3 regions of the Alkalibacterium psychrotolerans genome follow, and region 3 is predicted to be linked to each of the others. Evidence: riboswitches for the same ligand, from Rfam matches in the RefSeq annotation. Region 3 holds a riboswitch; each other region holds the start of a gene.
What was found. Region 3 has a riboswitch for thiamine pyrophosphate ahead of ACYVLS_RS01565 (YkoF family thiamine/hydroxymethylpyrimidine-binding protein). Riboswitches for the same ligand answer to the same signal wherever they lie in the genome.

Region 1 (4,224 bases), on a different contig from region 3:
TCATAGGAATAGAGGATTCATCCATGCTTGGAAAATTCGTCTCAAAACTTTTTTCCTCTACCTCGATAAGCTCGGCATAATCAGTCGAACGGAAAATTACACCATTGACCAGATTCCCGATGCCAATGACAAGAACAAGGACAATCGGTAAGGCAAGCAGGCCATACTTGATTAGTTTGTTTTTGACGCCGATCTGATCGATGCTGACTTCAATCGAAATAACGATGATAGACAACATTAAAAGCAAAAATCTGAACTGCTGAGAATGGATATTTAATGCGGGTGTCGTTATGTAAAAGACAATCAGTGCAGTGATAAACAGTCCGATATACGAACTGATACGTTTTCTAATGGGTGACATTGAATCTTCCTTTTCTGTTGACAAATTTACCTGTTCCAGACTTATCTAAAATTAGGCACCTCTTTAGTATAACGAATTGTGAGTTTTACACAATGTTTTTTGAAAAGACGGTCAAATAAAGGGCTGTTTAGATAGTTTTGGCCGGCCAAAACTTCCTTTTAATAATCGAAAGCGTCGAGTAGTGAGCTGAACTACATTTTTTCGGAAAATTCTTTAGTTTATCTTAGTGAATGAAGACTGAACTTTACGTCAACACAAAAAAGTGAAGTTCAGCACTCCCATCAGAAGCTGAACGCCACTTTTCCACTAATTTATTTAGTTAAGCTGGCTGATTACTTTTCCAGGACGAAATAAATTGCTCAGCTTCGTCTTTTGGATTGTCCGCCTGGGATAAGGCTGAGACAACGAAAAAGCCGTCTATGCCGGTCTGCGCCAGCTGGGGAATGTGATGCAGCTTCACGCCACCGCCAATCACCACAGGAATGGGGCTGATTTTTGCCAGTTCGGCTATCTCGTCATACGAACGCGTAATGACCTGTCCGGAAGCTGTGGCCCCGCAGTCGGGTTTCGTTTCTGTTTCATGCAGCGGCCCTCCACCGAAGTAGTCAATTATGTCCGTGTTCTCACTTTTTACATAGTCGAACAATTGTTCCGTACGCGTTGAAAGGCCAATTACGGCATCTTCGCCTAAATACTTCCGGCAGACATCTACCGGTATATCCGACTGACCGACATGAATGCCATCGACTTTGATGCCTTGTTCTCTAGCAGCCAGGACCACGTCGAGCCGGTCATCCACCAGTAAGGTCACTTCATCTCCGCGGCCACTTTCTTCTATTACATCAGCGGCTTCTTTAGTGAGTTGAATCAGTTCTCTGGCAGATGCCACTTTCGAGCGAATCTGGATGCAGGTAAAACCAGCCTCCACCACCTCTTTAATAATAGGCGCGACCTCTCTGCCGTTGGTATTTTCAGGACCAACGACAAAGTAAGCAGACACGTCCACTTTTGACTCCCTAGGCATCGGGCTCACCTAAACGGTCATTAATTTTGTCCACTTTTGAATGGAGAGTATTCTCGTGGCCTGGACGAATATCGGCTTTCAAAACGACTTCTGTGCGAATGCCTTTATCCGTCAGAACCTGCGTGGCTTCTTTGACAACTTTCATGACCTCATCCCATGGCCCTTCAATTTCTGTAAACATGGATGTGGTGCGGTTAGGCAGGCCGGACTCACGAATGACTTTGACAATTTCTGCAACCTGATCAGCCAGTTCATCTTCTGATCCGACAGGTGCAATAGCAACAGCTACAAGTGTGTTCATATTAATCGACTCCTTTCACTTCAAATGGATTTGTGGCAATGTCTTCGGGTGTAGCTTTATACAGTTCGTCTAAAAATGCAGTCTGAAAGCTGGCTGGCGCATCCACTGTGTCTTCTGCCCGCTGGCCGCTGACGTTAAAGGCCTGGACAGCTGTTAAAGCAGCGACAAAGGGGCTGGCACTGGTCAAGTAGACCGCAGCGGCGCCTCCTAGTGCACAGCCGCCACCGGTAATCTTCCCGAGGAAATGAGAGCCACCGGTACTTTCAGCCATAAGTGTTCCGTCGGTTACAAAGTCGACTTCTCCGGAAACAATGACAGCACCCCCGGTCCATTGAGCCAGTGAGACAGCTGCAGCTTTCGCTTCCTCTACCTGATTGGTCGAATCGACGCCGCGAACTTGAGATTCACCGCTCCCGCCTTCCAGTTCCCAAAGGCCGGCTAAAGCAATGACTTCAGAGGCGTTTCCTTTGATAATCGTTGGTTTGTAGTCTTTAAACAGTTTCAGCATATCTGTCCGGAGCTGACCAATGCCGATAGCGACTGGGTCCAGCACCCAAGGCTTGTGAGCATTTTTCAGCGCCTTGACGGTTTGGGGCAGGGTTTCTTCGTAAATCGGCATCAGTGTGCCCATATTGATATAAGTCGCACCGCCGGCTTTCGCGAGAAACTCCCCTTCATCCGGCAAATAGACCATCGCAGCTGATCCGCCTGTAGCAATTTGTGTGTTGGCCACAAAGTTAATGGTGACAGAATTAGTGATGGAACCGGCCATCGGGTTGGTGTCCTTCACTGTCTGAACGGTTTTGGTCATGTCTTTGATTAGTGAATCTTTAGTCATGAATGAATCGATCCTCTCTTTTTTTGTAATAAAAAAGGGCTCAGCTACTGTGAAGTAGACAAGCACCGGAAAGTCAATAATGGCTCATATTGATCCCTACGCTAGTCTGAACTAACAGGTTCAAAGGGTCAGGTTTAACCTTCTCAACTCCAAGGAGTCCCCCTTCAATATATCGAAGCTATTCAACTGTTATGTGTAAAAAGCACTGAATTCCTTTTCCATGTCCAGTTTACCATAAGTTAAGATTCTGACAAAACGATAGTCGAGAGAAAACGTGCCGTTTTCTTACCTTATAATCTTTAAAATCGTTTTTGTGCATGGACTCGGCTCGCTGCTTTTCTTCAGTTGCCGGTCAAACGACTTTAGACCCGGAACTCAGTGAACGCTTGTTTTTCGGTTACAGGTCAACGCTCGTTTGCCCCGTACTGGCTGACCGATTTTTTTTGAGATACGGGTCAAAGCCTCTTTCCCCCTGAACTCAACCGAATCAGCTGCTTCAGTAACGGGTCTAATCACCTTTGCCCCCGAACCCGACTCTATCCAGTTGTCAAGTATAGGGTCAACGAGTCGTTCCCCCCTTATTCACTTTGCTGTACGGCTTGAGTCACCGGGCAACACACTCAATTAGCCACCAACCAGCTTTTTTGTCCTTTAAAAAATGAAAAAAGATGCCCGCTACAGTAGCGGACATCTTCCTTATTGCTTAATACAGTTCGTAGACTACGTCGAACAAGTCTTTTTCCTTTTCTATCTGAGCTTTATTACCAATGACAGAAACGGTGCTGTCTTTGATCAACTCGGCGTAAGCTTCATGCAGTGCAGACAAGGCGTCTGACTCACTTTCCAGAATTTCAGTTTTCAGTTGAACCAAATCTTCTTTTGAAATGCCGCGCTGGTAGCGGGAGAATGCCGTCATGCCTCGGTTTTGGGCTGATTTCGGCTGCTCTAAAGGACTCAGTGTTCCGATAATATACTTCAAGAGTTCGGATTCGCTCAACTCAAGTTCTTTGACGAAGGCCGGTAAAGCCTTGTACGTATCCAGTGTCTTCGTTATATTCGGATCGCGGTAGGAAGCCAAGGCAACATTGCCGTTGCGTCTGTGCAGATACAGCGAGCCGTATGCGCCCCCTTTCACACGAATATTGTTCCACAGATAGTCAAACTTGAAGGCGGTCGACAGGACTTGCGTTTCGCCAGTGTAATCCAGTTTTCCACGGGCATTGGCGGCGAGGCCGACATAGTTCACGTCTTGCGCTGTGACAAAGGCTTCATTCTGTCTCTGCCCTGCTTCAAACTGGGCCGGATCACCTAAGTCTGTATCAGGCAGGTCAGAAAAGGCGTCTTTAAATACCGCTTTGACCTGCTCGCTTTGCTTTCGGTCACCAACATAAAGCACATTAAATCGGCGTTTAGACAACAGTCTGGTCAAAATATCGGCCAAGTCAGTACTTAGTGCTGATTCAGCGTCTCCTTTAATCTCATCACGAACGTCTTTTAAATAGTTGAACTGGTCAATGCCATTCAGTTTTTCGCCTAGTTTGGACAAAGGCTTCACTTGACTGAGCGCACGGTTGGCTGCAATCACATGAGCTCTGAAATTGATGCGATTTTCGAAATCACTGATATAGCTTTGAACCAGCTTATAGATTTCCGTTTGATCGGTAAATTGGGTTGTCGTCATGACTTCCTTCATTAATTCA
Region 2 (4,224 bases), on a different contig from region 3:
GTGCAAATCTTTCTTAAATAATTCCACTTGTTTCTTAGCCAGATAACGGTCATAAATAAAGGCGTTTACTTCAAAATTAAGTTTGAAACTTCGAATATCAAAGTTAGCTGTTCCTATGGATACGATTTCTCCATCTATTACGATAGCTTTTGAATGCAGGAAGCCTTTGTCATAAATATAAACCTCTGCACCACTTCTAATCAGTTCTTCTGCGTAACTAAGCGTGGCTCGGTAGATAAAGGGATGATCCGGTTTATTGGGAATCATGACCTTTACATCAATACCTGATAAAATAGCTACCTTGATTGTTTCCATTAAGGCTTCGTCTGGAATAAAGTAGGGTGTCTGAATTAACACAGTCTCCTTGGCCATACTAATCATCTTGATAAAGCCCTTTTTGATGGCGTGTACTTCATCATCTGGACCACTGGACACTATCTGCATATCCGTTGATCCTTTTAATGAAGAAAACGGGAAGTATGATTCTTTGTATTCAACGGTTCTGTCTTTGGCAGAAGCATTCCAGTCCATCAAGAAACGTGTTTGAAGAGACAGAACCCCATTTCCTTCAATTCTCAAATGCGTATCTCTCCAGTAGCCCATGTCTTCATACAAGCCTAAGTAGTCATCGCCAACGTTGAATCCGCCAGTATAGCCAACGGTTCCATCAATGACGACAATTTTCCGGTGATTTCGATAATTGAGGCGTAAGTTAATCAGGAAAAAACGAGACCCGAAAAACGGCTCCGCTTCTCCACCACAAGTCCTTAGTCGATCAAAGAAATGTTTGCCCAGTACTCTAGCTCCAACCGGATCGTACAGGACTTTTACTTCAACCCCCTGTTTCGCTCTTTCTTCGAGCGCATTCAATAACCTCAGACCGATGTCATCGCCTCTGAAAATATAGTACGTGACGTGAATATGGTGCTCCGCTTTCTCTATATCCCTAATCAATCTTTCAAATTTGTCTTCTCCGTCCGAGATGATCTCCACTTTGTTGCCTTTTGTCAAGACGGCATCATTACTCTCCAGGAATAAACGAACCATTTCAAACGTCTTGTCCTGGTAAGCTGACTCTGGGACATCAAGGTTTTCGGATTCTATCAGTTTTTTCTGAGACTCGACTAACTGCGGCAAGCCAATTTTTTCCTGACTCTGAAGATCAAAAATTGATTCACGAGAAATTTTTCTGCCTAAGAACAGATAAATGATAAAGCCAAATACTGGCAGCATGGTGATGACCAGTAACCAGGCCCAGATGGCCGCTATGTCTCTTTCCTTTTCTCTAAACACAGTGAAGACGGCTAATGCCGAGTTTAAGAAAATAAACCCCCAGAATAGTGAACTTAAAATTGACATGACTACCTTCCTTACCCCATCGAGGATTATTTCTTTAAGTTTACATTAGCTTTTGTCAATCTGTCCACTAAGTTTAATCAAAACAGCTATTTAGTTTTAGGGATAAAGACAAGCGGTGAACGTTTGTAGAGCATAAGGAGAACAATTATTGTCACAATTGCTGTCGAAACCATGCTCAAGCCGTTCATCACCAGTGAAAAAGCAAAGGCATTAAATCCCCAGAGTGCATAGTCACCCCAGAATATCCAGCCGGCAATAAAATGCCAGAAATACCGGCCCAGTGCACCCGCGAATACTGCAAGAATCAAATAAACAGATACTTTTCTGCTAGCATTCGACTGAATGTTACTGATAATTTCTTTCGAATAAAATCCGGCCAGTCCAATACTCGCATACGTAATTGTGTATTCGATAATAACCTGATAGACATTCAGCATATACACTGATCCGGTTACAAAATGCAGTGCTCCCCATAAAAAGCCGGCAAATATGCCAGGTTTCAAGCCGCGTCTGATAGCGTAAAAGGTCAAGGGTATCATACCGAGTGACACACTGTAGGATGATCCAATTCCTGAGGGTATCCATGATAGAACCATTGCCAAAGCAGCAAATAATGTTCCCTCTAAATATATTCTCAATTGCTTATTTTGCATAAAAAAACTCCTCCTCTAGTTTTCAACTGAACTAGGGAGGAGTGTGAAAGACATACTGAGAGCAGGCTAAAAAGCCTTGCATTATTGTCTAAAATTAAGTACTCTTCCTACGCACGCATGAACGTACAGGTTCAAAGGGTCTGAACTTCAAGTTCACTCTCAGCCAATCACATTGACTCCCCTAGTACAGTATCTGTTAACAATAATACCATGAAATTTTATTTTTAAAACGTCTATTTTGATTGACTTCCATGATAACTGGTAGAATAATCGGTCGTCTCTTCGTTTTTCTGAATAAATGAGTATTCAAGCCTTCCCGTATATCCTGTTTGATAGATCCCCAATCAAAGTCATTGTGTTTCAAATTCTTCTTCACAATGTTTCTGACAATATCTGTCGACTCATTAATAAGATCCTGGCTTTCTTTAACGAAGACAAAACCACGAGTAACGATATGCGGATCAGAAACAATTTTCTGTTTCTTTCTATCGATTGTTACAACAGCTACAAAAATACCGTCTTCTGATAGAAGTCGTCTGTCTCTCAAAACGATGTTTCCAATATCTCCAATACCAATGCCATCAATTAAAGTATTATCAGCTGGAACTTGACCGCTTTGTTTCATTTTACCTTTTGAATAACTCACAACATCTCCATTACTTAAAATAAAGATATTTGGGTAAGGAATGCCGGTCTCATTAGCCAAAGCAGCATGAGCGGCCAGCATACGGTATTCTCCCTGAATTGGTATGAAATAAGTCGGTTTCAACAGATTGATTAATAGCTGCAGATCGTTCGGTGTGGCGTGGCCGGAGGCTTTTAGATTGCCGGATAGTTTTATAACTGTTGCCCCAGCTCTATAAATTAAATTCTCCGTTTCAGCTACCATAACTTCCATTGCTGTCGAAGGGCTTGTTGCTATGAAGACAAGGTCGCCATCTTTTATATTAACCTGATCATGGTTTTGAGTGGCCATTCTGTTCAGCGTCTTAATTGGTTCACCAGCTGAACCCGTTTCTAAAATAAGAATTTCATTATCGTCATACTTCTCAATTGTATCAACGGGAACAATCAAATTGTCATCCGGCAAAGTCAGCTTATCCAGTTCCATTGCAGTAGTCAGAATATCTTCCAGATTTTTACCTGTAATGAAGACCTTTCTACCTGACCGGTGTGCAGCATTTAAGACTTGCTGAATTCTTAAAATGTTGCTGGCAACTGCAGCGACGATGATGCGACTGCTCGTTTCCTGGAAAATATCGAGCACTTCTTCCTGTACTTTCTTTTCCGAAACGTTTTCAGCGATACTTTCAGCTTCTCCTGAATCACTTAAAACAGCTAAGACGCCCTCTTTACCTAAATCGGCGAGCTGAGACAAGTCAGTATGATACATATCCTGAGCACTTTGATCAAACTTAAAGTTCCCTGTGTACACGATGTTACCTTCCGATGTGTGCACGGCTATTCCCATGGAGTCCGGGATTGTATGGGTTGTACGGAAAAACTTGACGGATGTCCCATTAAAGTCAATTTCAGTGTGTTCATCTATAACATGAAAATCTTCAAATGAAGGATTGAAACTTGATTTTTCCACAAAAAGCTTGGCCAATGCTATCGTTAGTTCCGAACCAAATACTGGCACCTGGAATGTATCCAAGAAGTATGGCAGCGCGCCAATGGCATCTTCGTGTCCGTGTGTTAGAAATACACCGGCTATTCTGTCTTTATTTTCCTCCAGATATGTGAAATCTGGTATAACTGCATCGATTCCAAACAGTTCATCCTCTGGATAAATCAGCCCGCAGTCCAAAACGAATATATCGTCACCAGATTCTATGACATATAAGTTTTTTCCGTTCTCTCTTACTCCTCCAAGAGGAATAATCTTAATATTACTCACTATTTTTCCACCTCTAATACGCTTTTTTAAAGCATTTTATTTATAGTATTTTTCACCTATGTAACTATCCGTTCATTAGTTTACTTCATTTAGTATAGCACAGATATAGGCAAATGCCTACTTATCCGGTATACTGGCTCTAGCTGAACTTATATATCTGGAGGTTACTGTGTTGTCCCAAACTAAACTATTGGAAATGATAAAACTGAATAATTCAACCCCTTACCCCATTAGCAACTTTGCTGATGAACTGTCGCTTTCAACGTCGGACATTTGCGAAATGCTTCATGAACTCATTGATTTAGGCTACCC
Region 3 (4,224 bases):
CTGACTGGCTTTACAACAGCCATTGGGTTGGCGGGTGCCGGGGTTACCTATGCTTTGAGAGAAGTCATCGTCAGCTTTGCCGGCTGGTTTGCCATTTTATTTGGAGACTTTTTCAACACAGGCGACCGAGTGCTCCTAGGAAGCACCAAAGGAGACGTCATCGATATTGGCGTGCTGCGGACGACTTTGATGGAAATGGAAGAATGGGTGGATGGTGACCAGTACACCGGCAGAATTGTCCGTGTGGCGAATAGCTCCATTTTTACGGCTCCTGTATACAATTACACCGCTGATTTTCAGTTTCTATGGGATGAAATCCATATTCCCCTTCGGTTCAACAGTGACATTGACTATGCAAGGGCCATGCTTTTGGAGGTAGCTGATGAGGTCATTGGAACGTATCATGAACAGTCTGAAAGAGAATGGACAGAGATGAAACGTCGATTTAGAATAGAGAATGCTTCACTGAAACCCCAGGTGTTTGTCTCATTTGATGACAACTGGGTTAAAGTCAGCCTCAGGTATGTTGTAGGTACTAGAGAACGCCGTAAAATCAGAGACGAGCTCTTCCGAATGATATTGAAACGAATTAAAGCATCTGAAAATAAACTTCAGCTGGCCTCTGAGACCATTGAAATCGTTCCATCAGAAGATTAAAATAAAGAAGAGAAAAAGCCTGGATCATTGCTTTTGATGCAGGCTTTTTACATAAATAGTAAATAAAATAAGGAAGTGAACGTTTTGGGAGAAGACCTGATAAAACGAACCCGCTATCCAAACACTGTGCAGTCGATTGCAAAAGAGTTGAAGGAGCTGGGCTTAAAGAAAGATGCTATTGTTCTGGTGCATAGCTCTTTATCAAAAGTCGGCTGGGTTAACGGTGGTGCAGCCGCATTTATAGATGCATTGATGACCGTGATTGATCCGGAAGTCGGCACTTTAATTATGCCAGCACAGCCGGGAGACTGGAGCGAGCCGTCTAACTGGCAGAACCCACCCGTTCCGGAAAGCTGGTGGGAGACTATTCGGGAAACAATGCCTGCTTTTGATCCGGATAAAACACCTTGTCCGTCGATGGGAGTAGTGGCTGACTTGTTCCGAACCTATCCGAATGTGAAGAGAAGCAGTCATCCAGCGGTATCCTTCTGTGCCTGGGGAAAAGAGGCGGAAGAACTGACAGCAGACCACAGCCTCAACTTTGGCTTGGGAGAGCAGTCTCCTCTGAAAAAGCTTTACGATAAAGATGCCCTGGTTTTAGCTGTTGGAACGGATTATGATACGTCGACGGCGATGCACCTGGGAGAATACCGCGCCCCTAACCCGGCCCTAACTGAAGAAGGGGCTCCGATTCTGGACAACGGTAGACGAGTATGGCAAACCTATACTGATATTGAGTTGAACGAAGATCAGTTCATTTCAGTTGGTAAACAACTGGAAGACAAAGGGTTAGTCACTCAAGGTCAGATAGGGAATGCCCAGACCAAATTATACAGACTAAGAGGCGCAGTAGATCAATCAGAACTGTATTTTACTGAATTCAGAAATTAGACTAAATAATAAAAGAGGAAGAAAAAATGCAGATAAGATTTGAAAGAGTCGGACTGAACGAGCTGGAGACACTTCAGTCAATTAGCATTGAAACATTCAAGGACACATTCGAGAAAGATAATACTGAACAGGATATGGCTGATTACTTGTCTACTGCCTGTAGTAAAGAAAAGTTGAAAGCGGAACTTGAAAACGATAACGCCTTTTTCTATTTTCTATACTTTGAAGATGAGCTGGCTGGCTATATGAAGCTTAATCTTAAAGAAGCGCAGACAGAGAATATTGCCCCGGCTGGCTTGGAAATCGAGCGGATTTATATTCGAAAAGACTATAAGCGTAAAGGCTTGGGATCAATAATGCTAGATAAGGCTTTCGAAATGGCTGAAAAGCAAGACTGCACAAGTGTCTGGTTGGGTGTGTGGGAGCATAATGAACCGGCGAAAGCTTTTTATAGAACAAAAGGATTCGAGAAAGTCGGAACGCACTCTTTTTACATGGGAGAAGATAAGCAGCTGGACTGGATTATGCAGGTAAAGCTGTTAGAAAAGTAAGCAATTGTTGGTAAAATGCTTTGAATAGTTAAAAATGTATTGTAATCATTCCTGTGACTTGGTATAGTAACTATGGAATAAAAAATTAAATACGGAAGATCCTGGGAGTCTCGAATTGGAGGCTGAGAGTGATGTATATCAGACCAGTAACCTGATCAGCGTAATGGCTGCGTAGGAAGTATCTTATATATTATGGCTCTTTCCTATGGATTTTTTTCGTTTGGAGGAGTATTTTTTTATGTCAAAAAACTATGTCAACTACGGAAGTTGTGCAGCTGGAAAGCCTGGTTCCACTATGGAAACCACTGGCGCACGGTTTAACTTATCACCAATGAGTGATGATTTTTTCTCAATTATTTTGGGGGCAATCAAGCAAGTCGATTTATCGAAAGTATGGGCGGAGACTGATCATATTTCTACCGTTTACCGGGGAAAAGAAGAAGCTGTCTTTGATGCACTGAAAGCGGCGTATCTCTATGCCTATAAAGAAGGCGTGCATATGACGCTGGAGGCTACTGTTTCAAAAGGCTGTCCTGGTGATTCAGACAGTGATTACACACTGGAAATGGATAACCCACGCGTCAACAATGAAGAAACAAAAGCTATCGACTTCCCGGTTATCGGAAAATTTGCCTTATATCCAATGGGCTCGGACAATTACATGGGCACCATTGCAAAAGTGGTCAACGAAGGTATTGACCGCGGTGTGGTGACCGGATCTGGTCATTACGGCACTAATCTGGGCGGCAGCTCACAGGAAGTCTTCGACTATTTAGAATATGTCTCCAACACTGTAGGTAAAGAAGTCAGTCACTACGTCAGCCAGTTCACTCTGCACTGCAATGTACCAGAAGGAGATGTCCAATGAACAGAAAACCATTAAGTCTCAGAGACTATTTACTCATGTCACTGATTGCCGTTGTTTTTGGGATTGTCTTTTTAATGGCTGTATATGCAGGAACGGCTTTGACTGCTGTACTGACACCGATGGGACTCGGCATACTCGGCTATGAACCTTTTTATGGTATCTGGTACTCGGCAGCCCTCGTCACTACCTACATGATTAGAAAACCGGTAGTCGGTGTTGTCACTGAAGTGGCCACTGCACTCGTGCAGATTCTTTTAGGGAATATGTTCGGAGCCATCGTACTGATTTCCGCTTTTATTCAGGGGATGGGCGTCGAGCTGGCCTTCTTTGCTACTCGGTATGAAAAATATACCTATAAAGTATCGATGCTGGCTGCCGTGATTACCACACTATTCTCCTTTGTCTGGACAGGTTACAGGGACAACTACCTGGCTATGAACGGGGGTATCGTCCTGGCGATTTTCGTCATCCGTCTGTCGAGCGCCTTGTTCTTCACCGGTTTCGTGGCGAAATGGTTGTGCGACAAGCTGGATGAAGCCGGCGTATTGAATCACAACCTGAAAGCCAGTGAAGCCGTTGAGTGAAACGGTTCTGTCAATTGAAAATTTGACATTTGAAATAGAAGGAAAAAAGTTGATTGACCAAGTCAGTCTTGATATTCAAGCGGGTGAGACCGTCCTTCTCTGCGGGAGAAGTGGCAGTGGGAAGAGCACCCTGGCTAATTTGATAAACGGCTATTATCCTGAGTACGGTGGAAAACAGTCTGTTGGCCGACTTGCCATAAAAGATCAGGATATAAGCGGGCAGTCGGTAGTGGAGCGCTCAGACAAAGTGCAGACGATTTTCCAGAATGCGCGGCTGTCATTTTCCATGCGAACGTTGAGAGAGGAAATGGTCTTCTGCCTGGAAAATACCCGGACACCTCTATCAGAAATTAACGGCATCATCGAGGAGAAAGCAGCTGCCTTTCAACTGACTGATTTGCTGGACCGATCTTTTGACGACTTGTCTGGAGGGGAACTGCAGAAAGCAGCTTTTGTCTGTGCCTCGCTGACCGATGTGCCGCTCTTTATCATGGATGAACCCTTTGCCAATATGGATGAAGACACGATGCAGACTTATACTAGCTATATCAAAGAGCTGACTGCCAATGGGAAAGCTGTTCTGATTATCGACCATCACGTCAAAAGGTGGATGGGTGTAGACCGCTGGCTTCTGATGGCTGGCAATCAGCAGCTCACGGATTTGTCTGAGCTG

Region 1: it holds a riboswitch for thiamine pyrophosphate, as region 3 does, so the genes downstream of both, thiM (hydroxyethylthiazole kinase) here and ACYVLS_RS01565 (YkoF family thiamine/hydroxymethylpyrimidine-binding protein) in region 3, are expected to answer to the same signal.
Region 2: it holds a riboswitch for thiamine pyrophosphate, as region 3 does, so the genes downstream of both, thiT (energy-coupled thiamine transporter ThiT) here and ACYVLS_RS01565 (YkoF family thiamine/hydroxymethylpyrimidine-binding protein) in region 3, are expected to answer to the same signal.

Annotation. Positions count from the first base shown of each region.
Region 1 is NZ_BAAGPH010000047.1:48,573-52,796, reverse strand. It holds gene ACYVLS_RS08775 (hypothetical protein) at 1-361, opposite strand, end outside; gene ACYVLS_RS08770 (thiamine phosphate synthase) at 681-1,385, opposite strand; gene ACYVLS_RS08765 (MTH1187 family thiamine-binding protein) at 1,378-1,686, opposite strand; gene thiM (hydroxyethylthiazole kinase) at 1,688-2,524, opposite strand; TPP riboswitch at 2,601-2,698, opposite strand; gene ACYVLS_RS08755 (insulinase family protein) at 3,228-4,224, opposite strand, start outside.
Region 2 is NZ_BAAGPH010000001.1:13,584-17,807, reverse strand. It holds gene cls (cardiolipin synthase) at 1-1,359, opposite strand, end outside; gene thiT (energy-coupled thiamine transporter ThiT) at 1,446-2,012, opposite strand; TPP riboswitch at 2,099-2,205, opposite strand; gene ACYVLS_RS00065 (ribonuclease J) at 2,209-3,912, opposite strand; gene ACYVLS_RS00060 (biotin--[acetyl-CoA-carboxylase] ligase) at 4,085-4,224, shown strand, end outside.
Region 3 is NZ_BAAGPH010000006.1:82,657-86,880, forward strand. It holds gene ACYVLS_RS01550 (mechanosensitive ion channel family protein) at 1-657, shown strand, start outside; gene ACYVLS_RS01555 (AAC(3) family N-acetyltransferase) at 742-1,548, shown strand; gene ACYVLS_RS01560 (GNAT family N-acetyltransferase) at 1,575-2,099, shown strand; TPP riboswitch at 2,191-2,295, shown strand; gene ACYVLS_RS01565 (YkoF family thiamine/hydroxymethylpyrimidine-binding protein) at 2,338-2,967, shown strand; gene ACYVLS_RS01570 (ECF transporter S component) at 2,964-3,551, shown strand; gene ACYVLS_RS01575 (ABC transporter ATP-binding protein) at 3,601-4,224, shown strand, end outside.